DNA from 3 places in the Bacillus cereus group sp. BfR-BA-01430 genome. Region 1 is predicted to be linked to each of the others. Evidence: riboswitches for the same ligand, from Rfam matches in the RefSeq annotation. Region 1 holds a riboswitch; each other region holds the start of a gene.

Region 1 (4,936 bases):
AGTTAAAAGAACTGGCTACAAATGTAGGAGAACAAACGATATTATCTCGAACAGGTGGTGCACCAACATTAGCAATCGGAATGGCTTATATCTTTTCACAAATATTGGGCGGTACAGCGATGATGGCATTTTGGTATCACTTCGCCATTTTATTTGAAGCACTATTTATTTTAACGACAATTGATGCAGGAACACGCATAGGCCGTTTTATGATTCAAGATATATTAGGGCATGTATATAAGCCGTTTGCAAGAACAGATTCCACAGTAGCAAATGTGACCGCCACAACATTATGCGTATTAGGATGGGGTTACTTCTTATATCAGGGAGTAGTGGATCCTCTTGGTGGCATTAATACATTATGGCCACTCTTCGGTATTGCTAACCAAATGCTAGCTGGAATTGCTTTATTACTTGGAACAACTATTTTATTCAAAATGGGTAAAAAGCTATACGTTTGGGTAACGCTTATCCCAACAATCGGATTGCTAATTGTAACAATGACAGCTGGTTATCAAAAGCTGTTCCATGAAAATCCTAAAATCGGATTTTTATCGCATGCAAAAGTATTTCAAGGTGCACTAGATGAAGGAAAAATAGTAGCACCAGCAAAAAATATCGCACAAATGAAACAAATCATTTTCAATGATTATATTGATGCGGCACTTTGTGGAATTTTCATGTTAGTCGTCATAGCAGTTCTAATTTCTGCAATTCGTATATGGATTCGTGTGTTGCAAAACAAAGCTACACCATTAAAAGAAGCACCATATATTCCAAGAGATGAAAGTGAGTCGAGAAATTATGCTTAAAAAATTAGGAAACATATGGGGAGCAAGAAAACAATTCATTAGCTTGCTTGTTGGCGTTCCAAGTTATGAAACATATGTCACTCATATGAAAGAAAATCATCCTGGAGATCCCATTTTATGCCGAAAACAATTTTTTGCAGAGGCACAAGAAGCAAGATTTAATGCAAAAGGCGGAAAAGTATCAAGATGTTGTTAAGAAGAAGAGCGGGGTTTCGCTCTTCTTCTTCGGTTTACGTTTCACGTGGAACAGAAAAAAATAAAGCTACCGTTTGATAGCTTTATTTTTGCGTCGTTATACAAGTTCTTTTCCGGCAAATTTACGATATGCACCGTGATGTGTTGGGCCTACATATTCGTTGATTTTAAACGAATGACGAATCGCCGCAGTAATGAATTCCTTCGCAACTTTTACAGCTTCTTTTACAGATTTACCTTTTGCAAGTTCAGCTGTAATGGCTGCTGAGTATGTGCAACCTGCACCATGTGTATTTGTTGTATCAATTTTTTCTGATTCTAAAAGTTCAAATGTTTCACCATCATATAATACATCAATTGCTGTTTCTGTACCTAATTTGTTACCGCCTTTAATCAGTACATATTTTGCACCTAAAGCATGAATTTTTTTCGCTGCTTCTTTCATGTCTGCAAGAGAAGTAATTTTTACACCGCTTAATTGATATGCTTCAAATAAATTTGGTGTTACAATTAATGCTTTTGGTACAAGAACATCACGTAAGCAGTCATTTGTTTCAGGATGTAAAGCTTCGTCTGCTCCTTTACAAACCATAACTGGATCTACGACAACGTTTTTTAGATTATGTTTTTCGATTGTTTCAGCAACCATTTCGATAATCTCTACTGATCCAAGCATACCTGTTTTTAATGCATCTACACCGACACCTTCAATTGTTGTTTCTAATTGTGGTTTTAATGTAGAAACAGGGATAGGAAATACGTTATGTGCCCAGCCATTGTGTGGATCCATTGTTACGATTGTTGTAAGAGATGTCATTCCGTATACACCAAGTTCTTGGAATGTTTTTAAATCCGCTTGCATTCCGGCACCACCGCTTGTGTCAGAACCAGCAATTGTAAGTGCTTTATTTAATGTCATTGTAAAAGCCCCCTCAGGTGATATAATGATAACTGCATTTTTAATCATTATATCAATGTTGTGAATAAGTACAAAGTAAAAAAGTGGATTGTTCCCTTGAAAGGATATCTATTTTTTATTATAAACTGGAAATTTATGTTCATTTAAATAAAAAGTTGCTTTTTATATATGTAGCAGGATAAAAATGTTGATGGTATCTACAGATTCAGTACCAACAAAAACGATTACAGGCATTTTTGGATTCATAACGGGAAGTGTTGTTCAATAAAGATTTAAAGTCAATTGTTGAGGAAGAACTAGTAGAAATACTAGAGGATTTCTAAGAAAATGGTAAAAGGACGTTTGGAGAAAGAGACAAAGATTAGGGGCCAATGCTATTGTTGGTCTGCGCTTTGAGATGACCGCTGGGCAAGGGTTGACAGAGTGAATCGGTTATGGCACAGCTGTGATGATAAAGTAGTTACTAAGAGATACTTGTTTGTTATTGTTATATAGGATATGAAAAACAGTATAGTTATATAATTTTAATTTTTTGAAAAGAAAAATAAACAGTTAATATATTGTTTTGTAAAGATTCAGTAAATAAATTGACATTAGAAAATAATTGCTATAAAATCATTGGTAATTGCATAGTCTTATCAAGAAAAGGTGGAGGGACAGGCCCTATGAAGCCTTGGCAACAGCCGAATATCGGAATTGTGCCAAATCCTGCAGGTAATAAATCCTGAGAGATAAGAAGGAATTTTAGAGCGTGTTTTTAAACTGCTTCTTTCTCATTCAGGAAAGAAGCAGTTTTTTTATTTGTTTTATATAAGAAGGGAGTATGAGAAATGAGCGAATCATGGGGAAAAGGAACAATCTGTGTGCAAGGGGGATATACACCAAAGAATGGGGAGCCGCGCGTTCTACCACTTTATCAAAGTACAACATATAAATACGACACATCAGATGATTTGGCGGCGCTTTTTAATTTAGAAGCAGAAGGGTATATCTATACACGTATTGGGAATCCGACAATTGCAGCATTTGAGCAGAAGTTAGCGGAACTAGAGGGTGGTGTAGGCGCTGTTGCAACAGCTTCTGGCCAGGCTGCTATTATGCTTGCTATTTTAAATATTTGTAGCAGTGGTGACCATTTACTTTGTTCTTCAACCGTTTATGGAGGGACTTTTAACTTGTTTGGAGTTAGTTTGCGTAAGCTTGGGATTGATGTTACATTCTTTAATCCGAACTTATCCGCTGATGAAATTGTGGCACTTGCCAATGATAAAACAAAGCTTATTTATGCAGAATCACTTGGAAATCCAGCTATGAACGTTTTGAACTTCAAGGAATTTTCTCGTGCTGCAACAGAACTAGACGTACCGTTTATTGTTGATAACACATTAGCAACGCCATATTTATGTCAGGCGTTTGAGCATGGAGCAAATATTGTAGTTCATTCTACAACAAAGTATATTGATGGGCATGCAAGCTCATTAGGTGGCGTTGTAATTGATGGAGGGAATTTTGATTGGACGAATGGAAAATATCCCGAACTTGTAGAACCTGATCCAAGTTATCACGGTGTAAGTTATGTACAGGATTTTAGGGAAGCGGCATATATTGTGAAAGCGCGTGTTCAATTATTAAGGGACTATGGAAATTGTATGAGCCCATTTAATGCATATATTAGCAATATTGGTTTAGAAACGTTGCATTTGAGAATGGAACGTCATAGTGAAAATGCTCTTGCAATCGCAAAGTGGCTTTCTAAGCATGAGCGTATTGAGTGGGTCAATTATCCAGGATTAGAGAGTAACGAAAACTATTCATTGGCGCAAAAATACTTATCAAAAGGTGCAAGTGGAGTTTTAACGTTTGGAATTAAAGGCGGACTAGAAGCGGCGAAAGAATTTATCGCAAATGTGAAATTGGCAACGCTTGTAACACATGTCGCAGATGCAAGAACTTGTGTGATTCACCCTGCTAGTACAACACATAGACAGTTAACGGAAGAAGATCAACGTTTAGCCGGTGTTACGTCAGATTTAATTCGTTTATCAGTTGGTATAGAAGATGTTTCTGATATTATTGCTGATTTGGATGCAGCTTTAATTGGGGGCAAAACACATGCCAATCATAATTGACAAGGATTTACCAGCTCGTAAAGTGTTGCAAGAAGAAAATATTTTTGCCATGACAAAGGAGCGAGCAGAAACACAAGATATTAGAGCTTTAAAAATTGCAATTTTGAACTTAATGCCCAAAAAGCAAGAAACCGAGGCGCAATTACTTAGATTACTCGGTAATACGCCCCTTCAATTAGATGTGCATTTACTTCATATGGAATCGCATATCTCTCGCAATGTAGCGCAAGATCATTTAACAAGTTTTTATAAGACATTTCGCGATATTGAAAAAGAGAGATTTGATGGGCTTATTATTACAGGAGCTCCGATTGAAACTCTTCCATTTGAAGATGTGGATTATTGGGAAGAGCTCAAGAAAATAATGGACTATTCGAAAACGAATGTAACGTCTACATTGCATATTTGTTGGGGAGCACAAGCTGGATTGTACTATCATTATGGGATTCCTAAATATCCGCTTGAAGAAAAAATGTTCGGTGTGTTTGAACATGAAGTACTTGAGCAACATGTGAAATTGTTACAAGGATTTGATGAGCTCTTTTTTGCACCGCATTCTCGTCATACAGAAGTACATGCAAAAGACATAGAAAAGGTAGAAGACTTGAAATTGCTTGCAACTTCAGAAGAAGCTGGTGTCCATCTTGTTATCGGACAAAATGGAAAATATATTTTCGTTCTTGGGCATAGTGAATATAGCTGTGATACATTAAAACGAGAATATGAACGGGATATACAAAGAGGATTGGATATAGCAGTTCCAAAAAACTATTTCAAGTATAATAATCCAGATGAAAAACCACTTGTTAGATGGCGAAGTCATGGGAATTTACTATTTTCGAATTGGCTTAATTATTATGTATATCAAGAAACCCCTTATA
Region 2 (4,936 bases), on a different contig from region 1:
CATTGGGATAACAAGAAATATAGCATTCTGACAACTCAGAAAGAGACCGAATATGTTCGCGCATAAATTCTGGTCCAGTTGCACAATTTAGTCCAACTGATAATGGCTTCATATGTTCCACCGATAAATAAAACGCCTCAATTGTTTGTCCTGCTAAAGTTGTTCCCATCGGCTCAATCGTCCCAGAAATCATAAGAGGCACTGTTTGATGTAACTGTTCAAATGCATTTTGAATTCCTAAATAGGCTGCTTTTACATTGCGCATATCTTGACTTGTCTCAACAAGCAATAGATCGACCCCTCCGCGTAGCAATCCTCTTGCTTGCCTTGTATAAGCTTCCATTAACTCTTCAAAAGTTACACCACCCGTGACACTAATCGCCTTCGTTGTTGGTCCCATTGCACCAGCTACATATACTTCTTTTTGACTTTCTTTCACAGCTTGCCTTGCTAAAAGTGCCGCTCTTTCGTTTAACTCTTCATCTAAATGAGACAATTTATAATCACTTAATACGATATTCGTCGCACCGAATGTATTGGTCTCAATGATATCCGCACCGGCATCAATATAGGCCTTATGGATATTCAAAATAAGATCTGGTCTTGTCTTTACTAAATATTCATTACATCCTTCGTATTCTTCACCACCGAAATCATCAGCTATTAAATCGGCTTGTTGAATCATCGTTCCCATTGCACCATCTAATATTAAGATTTCTTGCTGCAACCTTTCTTCAATCCGTCTCATTTCTTACTTCCTCTCTCGCTTCTTGTTTTTCCTTTACATATTTCACAAGATGTTCTGTAATCTCATATTTTAAAAATGGCGTAATAAGGTAAATGCCATGAAAATATTTCAATGCTTCATCAATTAACTCCTGTGCAATACCGATCCCTTCTTCAATCGCATCCGCTTCTATTTCATGTTCTCCCATTCTTTCTCGCACGTGATCTGGAAGCGTAATCCCCGGTACTTCAAAATGAAGAAAATCTGCATTCCGTTTGCTTACTAGAGGCATAACTCCAATAAAAATAGGTTGTTCTAAATGTTTCGTTTCTTCGTATACTTCATAAATCAACGCCTTATCATAAATGGGCTGCGTTAAGAAATATTCAGCACCCGCTGCAATTTTTCTTTCCATCCGCTTTACTGCAGCTTTTAAATGTCTTACATGTGGATTAAATGCCCCTCCGACAGAAAACCTTGTTGCCGGACCAATCGATTTCCCTAAAATGGATCGACCATCATTCATCTCCTGAATCATCTTAATAAGCTCAATAGACGATACATCATATACAGAAGTAGCCCCTGGAAAATCACCAACCCGAGCTGGATCACCTGTTAAAGCGAGTACTTCTTCCATTCCTAGCGCTGATAATCCAAGTAGATGCGATTGTAATCCAATTACATTGTGATCTCGGCACGTTAAATGAGTAAGTACTGGTATATCGTGCTTCGTTAATAACGCTCCCATCGCCATATTTGAAATGCGCGGTGAAGCTAACGAATTATCAGCTAATGTAATCGCATCAGCACCTGCTCGCTTTAATGCTTTCGCTCCTTCAAAAAAACGCTGTGTATCCAATGTTTTAGGTGGATCTAGTTCAACGACAACTGTCGTTTGTTTTTTCGCTTTCTCGGCAAGAGTACTATGCGATCGGGAGCGCTCCGAGTGTACATGAATGACTTGTGGCCTTAAAACAACCATCTTCTCTATAACAGGTACTTGATTGGTAATTGCACGTTTCATTCTTTCAATATGTGCCGGTGTTGTACCACAACAACCTCCTAATAAACGAACCCCTTGTTCAATAAACTTTGGTGTCATCGTCTCAAAGTAAGCCGGACTTCCTTCGTATATATAGCGTCCTTCTATATAATTTGGAAGTCCAGCATTTGGATAAGCAGATAAATAACCGTCTTTCGGAATCGAGATCATTCTTAAAGCTTCCGTCATAGGAAGCGGTCCCAATTGACAATTTAGGCCGACCACATTTGCACCATCATGTATGAGTTGTGCTAATATCTCATTCACATCATTTCCATTTTGGGTCGTACCAGCCTCATGAAGTGCTAATTGTGCAACAATCGGAATATCTGTTTGTTTCCTTAGGACTTTGATAGCATGTATGAGCTCAAATTCATCATAAAATGTTTCAAGCAGTAGCCCATCTACCTCTTCTTCTATTAACGCTCCAGCCTGTTCAAGTAGCATAAATTCTCGCTCTATATTCGTTGTCGTAACGGCACCAATATGTTTCATTCCACCAATCGTTCCTAAAATCGCATTTTGCTCCTTAACTGCTGCTTTCGCGAGCTTTACTGCTGCTCTATTAATTTGTACAACTTGATTTTCTAAGCCATATGTACGCAATTTCGCCTCATTTGCACCATATGTATTTGTTTGGATCACATCAGCTCCAGCAGCTACGTATTGTTTATGAATCGATACAATTAAATCTGGATCTGATATATTTAACTCTTCAAAACTACTTTGTAGTCCGTGTGAATGCAGTAATGTACCAATTGCTCCATCACCAATTACAATCCCTTTTGATAACAAATCTAGTAATTTCACTTATCTCCCTCTTTTCTATCAATATAAAAAGTCCCCCTCTTCACCTTGAAGAGGGGGACTTTATCAATCCACCTCTTATCACGCAAAACGACTTGTTTTGCAGGTATTAGCACCGTTTCAAACGTATTGTTTGAAGGTTGCCGGGTTTCACAGGGCCTTTTCCCTCCACCGCTCTTAATAAGAGTTTGTCCTTACTATTTATTTATGTTATGAAAAGGAAATCCGTTCTCCTTTTAACAAAATTTGCTGATTTTCTAATAAAATTAGCATGCAAAAAAAGGAAAGTCAATAAAAATATAAAAAATTAAAAAATATTCAAAATAAAGTTGCAATTCTTTTACCTTTTGTTGTAAAGTTAAACACATAATAAAATTTCATACAAAGTATTCTTATCTAGAGAGGTAGAGGGACTGGCCCTACGACACCTCAGCAACCATTAACAAATTTGTTAATAAGGTGCTAATTCCAGCAAATTATTGAGTAATTTGAGAGATAAGAAGAAGACTCTATTTGAATGAAAGCCTTCTTCTTTGAAGGCTTTTTTTATTTTCCTATTACCATAGACTTAAGTTTTCATCTCACAAAGGAGGAATGTTGATATGTCAACAATCGAAACAACATTAGCTCAAATTGGAAACCGCAGTGAAGCGGGTACAGGTACGGTAAATCCCCCCGTTTATTTTTCAACGGCCTATCGCCATGAAGGAATCGGAAAATCAACTGGCTTTGATTATTCTCGAACTGGCAACCCTACACGCGGTCTTGTAGAACGCGCAATTGCTGATTTAGAAAAAGGCGATCAAGGCTATGCCTGTAGTTCTGGAATGGCAGCTGTTCTGCTTGTTCTTTCTCTATTTCGCTCCGATGATGAACTTATTGTATCTGAAGACTTATACGGAGGAACGTATCGTTTATTTTCGGAACATGAGAAAAAGTGGAATATTCGATGTAGATACGTAGATACACAATCGATTGAGCAAATTGAACACGCAATTACTTCTAAAACAAAAGCAATTTTCATCGAAACACCTACCAATCCTTTAATGCAAGTAACTGATATTCAAGCTGTTGCAACTGTTGCAAAGCGTCATGATTTACTGCTCATTGTAGATAATACTTTCTATACACCGTATATACAGCAACCTTTAACTGATGGAGCTGATATCGTTCTACATAGCGCAACAAAATATTTAGGCGGACATAACGACGTATTAAGCGGTCTTGTTGTTGCAAAAGGAAATGTACTTTGTGCGGAGCTTGCCCATTACCATAACGCTTCTGGCGCTGTACTTAACCCTTTTGATTCATGGTTATTAATACGAGGAATGAAAACTTTAGCACTTCGGATGAAGCAACATGAAGAAAATGCAAATAAAATTGTGACCTATTTAAAAGAAGAAGACGGTGTAACAGACGTATTTTATCCAGGTAGAGGGGGCATGATTTCCTTTCGTCTTCGCGATGAGAAATGGATCAATCCCTTCTTACAATCTTTATCTATTATTACATTTGCTGAAAGCTTAGGTGGCGTCGAAAGTTTAATGACATATCCAGCTACACAAACACATGCTGATATTCCAGCAGATATACGAATTGCACGAGGTGTATGCAATCGTCTACTTCGTTTTTCCGTTGGCATTGAACATAGCGACGACTTAATTCAGGACTTACAGCAAGCAATTCAATATGCAAAAGAAGGTGTAAAAATATGAGTTACTCTTTAGACACACTGTTACTGCATAACAAGTATAAACATGACGCACAAACCGGTGCTGTTAACGTTCCGATTTACAATACATCAACTTTTCATCAGTTTGATGTAGATTCCTTTGGAAAATACGACTATAGTCGCTCAGGTAATCCTACACGTGAAGCGCTTGAAGATATAATTGCTCTTCTTGAAGGAGGAACAAAAGGATTTGCTTTTGCATCTGGCATTGCAGCCATTTCTACTGCCTTTCTTCTTCTCTCACAAGGAGACCATGTTCTCATCTCAGAAGATGTATATGGTGGCACTTACCGAATTGTAACAGAAGTTCTATCGCGTTATGGGATATCCCATACATTTGTCGATATGACAAATGTAGATGACGTAAAGCGAAATATACAAGCAAATACAAAAGTTTTTTATATTGAAACGCCATCTAATCCGTTATTAAAAGTAACAGATATTCGCGCTGTTTGTAAGTTAGCGAAATCTGTTGGGGCACTTACTTTCGTAGATAATACATTTTTAACACCACTATTTCAAAAACCGCTGGATCTTGGAGCTGATGTTGTATTGCATAGTGCAACAAAATTTATCGCAGGGCATAGTGATGTAACAGCTGGATTAGCTGTTGTAAAAGATCATAATC
Region 3 (4,936 bases), on a different contig from region 1:
TGATCCATTACTTTAATACAAAAGGCTTTAACCTTACGCTCGATATCGTTATTTTTATATTATTAATTGCTGGCCTTATTTTTCATCGTACACCTATTCAATATATTCGTGCTTTTTCTGAATCAACAAAAAGCGCTTCCGGCATTTTATTACAGTTCCCGTTTTATGCCGGAATTATGGGAATGATGATGGGGGCAAATAGCGAAGGACTTTCACTTGGTGGAGCTATTTCAAATTTCTTTATTCAAATCTCTAACGAAACGACTTTTCCTTTATTTACATTTTTAAGTGCAGGAATTGTCAATATCTTCGTTCCATCCGGAGGGGGCCAGTGGGCCGTACAAGCTCCGATTATGCTTCCAGCTGGTGCAGAGCTCGGTGTCCCCGCTGCGAAAACGGCAATGGCCATCGCCTGGGGAGACGCTTGGACAAATTTAATTCAGCCATTTTGGGCATTACCAGCCTTAGCAATTGCAGGATTAGGTGCTCGCGATATTATGGGATTCTGTGTGATTAATCTACTCTACGCAGGAGCCATCATCGGTTTATGCTTACTTTTCATTTAAATGAACATACCAAAAAGCTAGTTTTCATACTAGCTTTTCTTCTTTCATCTCTGTTTTTCTTAATAAACGAGCCGGATAAAAAGTTAAAATTGCTAAGACAAATAATATCCAAAATACATTATATAGTGAAGTACGATAGATATTGATCACTCATATGATACTTCATTTTCTATACAAGCAATCACTCTTTTCCATTGCGCAATAGATAATTGTAACGGTTCATATTTCACCGCACTGGTTAAAGCACTTTCTATATATGCCGGATTTTCACTTAAAAAATCCCAACAGAGTACTTTGGGGAGATAATACGCTTGAAACGTTTCACTTTCTTTTATAAGCTGATCAACCTCGCGCTCACAAATTCCTCTTACTAAATACTCAGTCCTTAATTCTTGATATACATTTTGTGAATACTCGCTATACTGTTTCAGTTGAAGTAAACAAATAATATATGTACGAAATACATCATCTTGCCGCTCACAACATTCCATAATTCTTTCTACTTCACTCATCGTTACTCAACCTTCCCTTGCATTCCCAAAGTAAAGTTAAAATTTCCCTTTCTGTAACATATTCTCTACAATCTTTACATTTTTAGAATTCTTTAATAGTCTCTGTATAATTTTCATCAACTCTTCTTTCTCAAATGTTTGTAACTTCTCTCTCATCACCTCTTCTCCAATACTTTGAATTTCATATACAACTGCTGCCATATGCTTACAATAGTTTTCATAAGGGCACTCACAACTACTGCTTATAAAATCTTCAAGATGAATCACTACCTCATAATCTCCGTAGTTCCCTCTTACAAGTGCAAATACTTTATCATTATGTACTTCTACATCTTCTACATATCCCTCTTCATAATATTCACACCCTCTATCAATAATGTGCTTAGGAATCCATTTTTTCATCTCGTTTATTAAAAAAGCGTACATAGAACCGTCCTTCCTTAAATTCCCTTTTGACTTCGTTTTATATTGTATGATATTCTATTACATGTCAAGTAGCAAGCCTATAAGACAACACAACTGGCACCTAATCGGCAAAGGTGTCTCTTTTCATGTTTAGCCGAATGAATGGCCTCTTTCAGGGCATATTCAACTTTTAACACTACACACTCAACACCATTCCCTTGTATCAGGCTGCTTTCGCAGTCTTTTACTCTACATATTATCTTAATTTTCGAACAAATCATAATATAAAGTGCAGGCTCATAATCAGTGAGGATTTCTCCATCCCCCCACTGATTATGAGTCCTCACTCAAATAGCGGGATAAAAAAGAGAGACTAGCTTCCTTTTCGCGCCTTATAATAAACGCCTTTTTCACTATGATGACATTCGTCATCGGCTAAAGTAATTTTCCCATCCAGTTTCAACTCATCTAATAGCCTTGATAAATAAAATTGGTGTAACATTTTTTTTGTAAATTTTCCTTCATGATTTGATTCGATATGCTCTTGAATATCCACCAATGATATCGCTTTATCCTGTTCCATCATATATTCATATACTGCATTACGCAGCTTTACGTACTTCTCAAGTTTCACCGTACATTTACAGCCCCTTTCTTCTTATTCTTTTATGATTGAATGGTTTTTTATAATAAAAAAACCTCTTCGATAAGAAGAAGTTATGTCTAATCTCTTCATCTTATCTTTCAGAACAAATATGTTCTGCTGGAATTAGCACCTGCATCGCGGTTGCTGGGTTTCTTTGGGCCAGTCCCTCCACCTCTCTGGATAAGAAAATATTCACTTTACCTCCAATGATATCCACTTCCCTTATAAATGTCAAATCATATACGTACTATGTTTTTTGTAAACTGTCCATGCTACAAGTATACACAACAAAGAAGGACTTGATGATGGAGAAACATGCACGCGGATATGTTCAAGATTCTTTTCATTCCTTACAAGAAGCAAAGTATTGTTTAAAAAATGGCTTATAAATAGTAGAAAAAGATGAAAATTGCGAGCGAATTGAACAATCTCTTCAAGCAGTAAACGATGCTTTGCAAAGATGTAATTATACTAATAAGGTTAAACCGCAATCGGCGCTGGTTTTTACGTATACTCTTACCTTAATCTCTTGGTTCTCACGAATTGTCGAAGTAAAAGTGTTACTGCTCACCCATACCGAAACAAATCGAGCCCATCTTAAAAGATGGGCCCTTCTTTACATTGTATACGGTAACACTAGTAGTGCTACTATGAAAAAATAGACTGAATTTAAAATCTCTAAAACCCCTACTTTTAAAATAGAAATTTTCTTACCATATAATAAAATGGCTCGAACGAAACTCGGAAGGAATAGAAGAGAAAGAAGCGGACTCCAAATACATAGTAGAATTAGTAACATAATATGATATCCCCAAGATAGATTCCGATAGAGCAAATTATGTTTTTCACGTATCATCGTCTTCACATAAAACGTACTTCCTAAAAAATAAAGAAAGGATACAGCTGCTATCCATAATGCAACTGCGTCAACAGTTTTCATTGAAAAATAATAGCTAATCAGACCACCAATACAAAAAATGATTATAGCACAAATATCATTCGTTAATGCACGTTCCTTTTTTTGACGAGCAAAATATATATTCACTATAAAAAGGGGAATAAGAATACCAATAAACATAACGATTTTCCATTCGTATAATAACGATATCATCCCAAATATGCCCGCAATGATAAAATATAATAAAGCGGCATATAGAAACTCCTTTTTTCGTCTCTGTTTCATATACATAAGAAATGGATACGTTGCCAAATATATAAATAACCAAGCAATAAATAGGGGAATATGATAGATAGTAGGATTACCAAGTAATACGCTAAGTAAAAACGGAATAAGCAGCATTCCCCATGCACCATGCTGCTTTGGAATTACGAGCTTCATATGCTTTTGCATCTCCTCTTTGAAAACTTTTCTCATTCCCTATTATATAAAAATCTCATATCAAAATTAGAATATATTCAATCAATTTCTTGACACTTTTGTGGATAAAAAAATACTTCTTACGAATAGTAAGAAGTATGAAAGAGGCAAACGAATATGTAAGTCGCGACCCTACTCTATATGAGTATGCTGTAATGTTTTCATATATTCACTAACGATTCGTATTCAAAATGCCATATTTCTTTTTAAATCTCATTAAAATCTTAATCCATGAAGAGCTAAATAATATAAGAAAGATCACATTTGAAATGGCATGACTTATATCAAAATAAAAACTTGTCGCATAATATGAAAGAAACGATTTCCACGTCACATCTTGTATAAAACCAAGAAGTCCCCAGGCATTCATAATCCATCCAAAGAAAAAGCCTGCTAAAAAGCCAAAAATTACTCTTCCAAGCAACTTTTTCATCATCCATGTGTTACGAAGGCATCCAGCTATAAACCCTATCATTCCCCACGAAAACATTTGCCACGGTGTCCAAGGACCTTGTCCTAAAAAAATATTAGATACAATCGCTGCTGTTGCGCCAATCATAAACCCTGCTTCACTTCCAAACACAACCGCCGATACAATGATGACAAATGAAGTTGGTTGCACACTTGGTATAATAGAAAATGGCACACGACTAACAGCCGCGATAGCCGCTAAAACAGCTACCATCACAATTTCACGTGAAACAAAAGCTCGCTTTTCAAAACGGATATAAAATGGCAACATTGTCAAAAAGAGCAATAAAAAACTAGACAACATATAATGTTTACTCATGATAAGCGACGTAAAAAGAAGTGTACTAATAATGACTAGAAAAAAACAGACTATAAAAGTAAAATATCGTTTGGACACGCTTCGTACACATCCTCCCACGTTAATGCATAAGGCAACCTTTTCCGAATAAAACGATTAATCGCTGTTGTATAAAAGAAGTTACCGCTAAAAAATTCTTTTGGTTCATCATTTATCATTACCTTTCCATCAAATAACATCATACACTGGTCCACATATTTTGCAGCAAATTCAATGTCGTGTGTTGCCATGACAATCGTTGTTCCTTCTCTTTGCAGAGCTTGAAACAACCGACCTAATTTTTCTTTTTTTGCTGGGTCTACCCCTTTTGTCGGCTCATCTAATAATAATAAACTTGGCTTTGATAATAGCGCGATACATAATGCAAGAAGTTGTTGTTCTCCACCGCTACAATCATGTGGATAACGTTCACAAATAGAACGAAGCCAAAACCGATCGAGCATATTTTCTGTCACTACATTTGCTTCTGCTCCATACAATTCACGTGCTCGTTCAAATACTTCCTCCCTCACTGTATCACAGGAAAAATGATAGTATGGATGTTGCGATACATATCCAATTTGTTTAAACCTTTCCTTCGAATGGAGTTTATGAATCGCT

What was found. A riboswitch is a leader RNA that binds a small molecule or an ion and turns the genes downstream of it on or off. The one in region 1 is predicted to bind S-adenosylmethionine.
Region 2: another riboswitch for S-adenosylmethionine. It lies ahead of MR058_RS18165 (bifunctional homocysteine S-methyltransferase/methylenetetrahydrofolate reductase); the one in region 1 lies ahead of MR058_RS17225 (bifunctional O-acetylhomoserine aminocarboxypropyltransferase/cysteine synthase).
Region 3: another riboswitch for S-adenosylmethionine. It lies ahead of MR058_RS07020 (hypothetical protein); the one in region 1 lies ahead of MR058_RS17225 (bifunctional O-acetylhomoserine aminocarboxypropyltransferase/cysteine synthase).

What each region holds. Positions count from the first base shown of each region.
Region 1 covers NZ_JAKUEW010000011.1:86,416-91,351, forward strand. Annotated here, with positions in the region: gene MR058_RS17210 (carbon starvation CstA family protein) at 1-812, shown strand, start outside; gene MR058_RS17215 (YbdD/YjiX family protein) at 805-1,008, shown strand; gene pdxK (pyridoxine/pyridoxal/pyridoxamine kinase) at 1,105-1,926, opposite strand; partial or broken gene MR058_RS23725 (heavy metal-binding domain-containing protein) at 2,111-2,353, shown strand; SAM riboswitch class I at 2,559-2,664, shown strand; gene MR058_RS17225 (bifunctional O-acetylhomoserine aminocarboxypropyltransferase/cysteine synthase) at 2,757-4,055, shown strand; gene metA (homoserine O-acetyltransferase MetA) at 4,039-4,936, shown strand, end outside.
Region 2 covers NZ_JAKUEW010000013.1:16,121-21,056, forward strand. Annotated here, with positions in the region: gene metH (methionine synthase) at 1-748, opposite strand, end outside; gene MR058_RS18165 (bifunctional homocysteine S-methyltransferase/methylenetetrahydrofolate reductase) at 735-2,579, opposite strand; SAM riboswitch class I at 2,652-2,763, opposite strand; SAM riboswitch class I at 2,966-3,078, shown strand; gene MR058_RS18170 (methionine biosynthesis PLP-dependent protein) at 3,179-4,291, shown strand; gene metC (cystathionine beta-lyase) at 4,288-4,936, shown strand, end outside.
Region 3 covers NZ_JAKUEW010000002.1:496,442-501,377, forward strand. Annotated here, with positions in the region: gene MR058_RS07005 (short-chain fatty acid transporter) at 1-566, shown strand, start outside; gene MR058_RS07010 (group-specific protein) at 713-1,078, opposite strand; gene MR058_RS07015 (SWIM zinc finger family protein) at 1,115-1,504, opposite strand; gene MR058_RS07020 (hypothetical protein) at 1,857-2,117, opposite strand; SAM riboswitch class I at 2,218-2,316, opposite strand; partial or broken gene MR058_RS23595 (hypothetical protein) at 2,435-2,620, shown strand; gene MR058_RS07025 (YwiC-like family protein) at 2,746-3,468, opposite strand; gene MR058_RS07030 (ECF transporter S component) at 3,680-4,375, opposite strand; gene MR058_RS23600 (ATP-binding cassette domain-containing protein) at 4,348-4,936, opposite strand, start outside.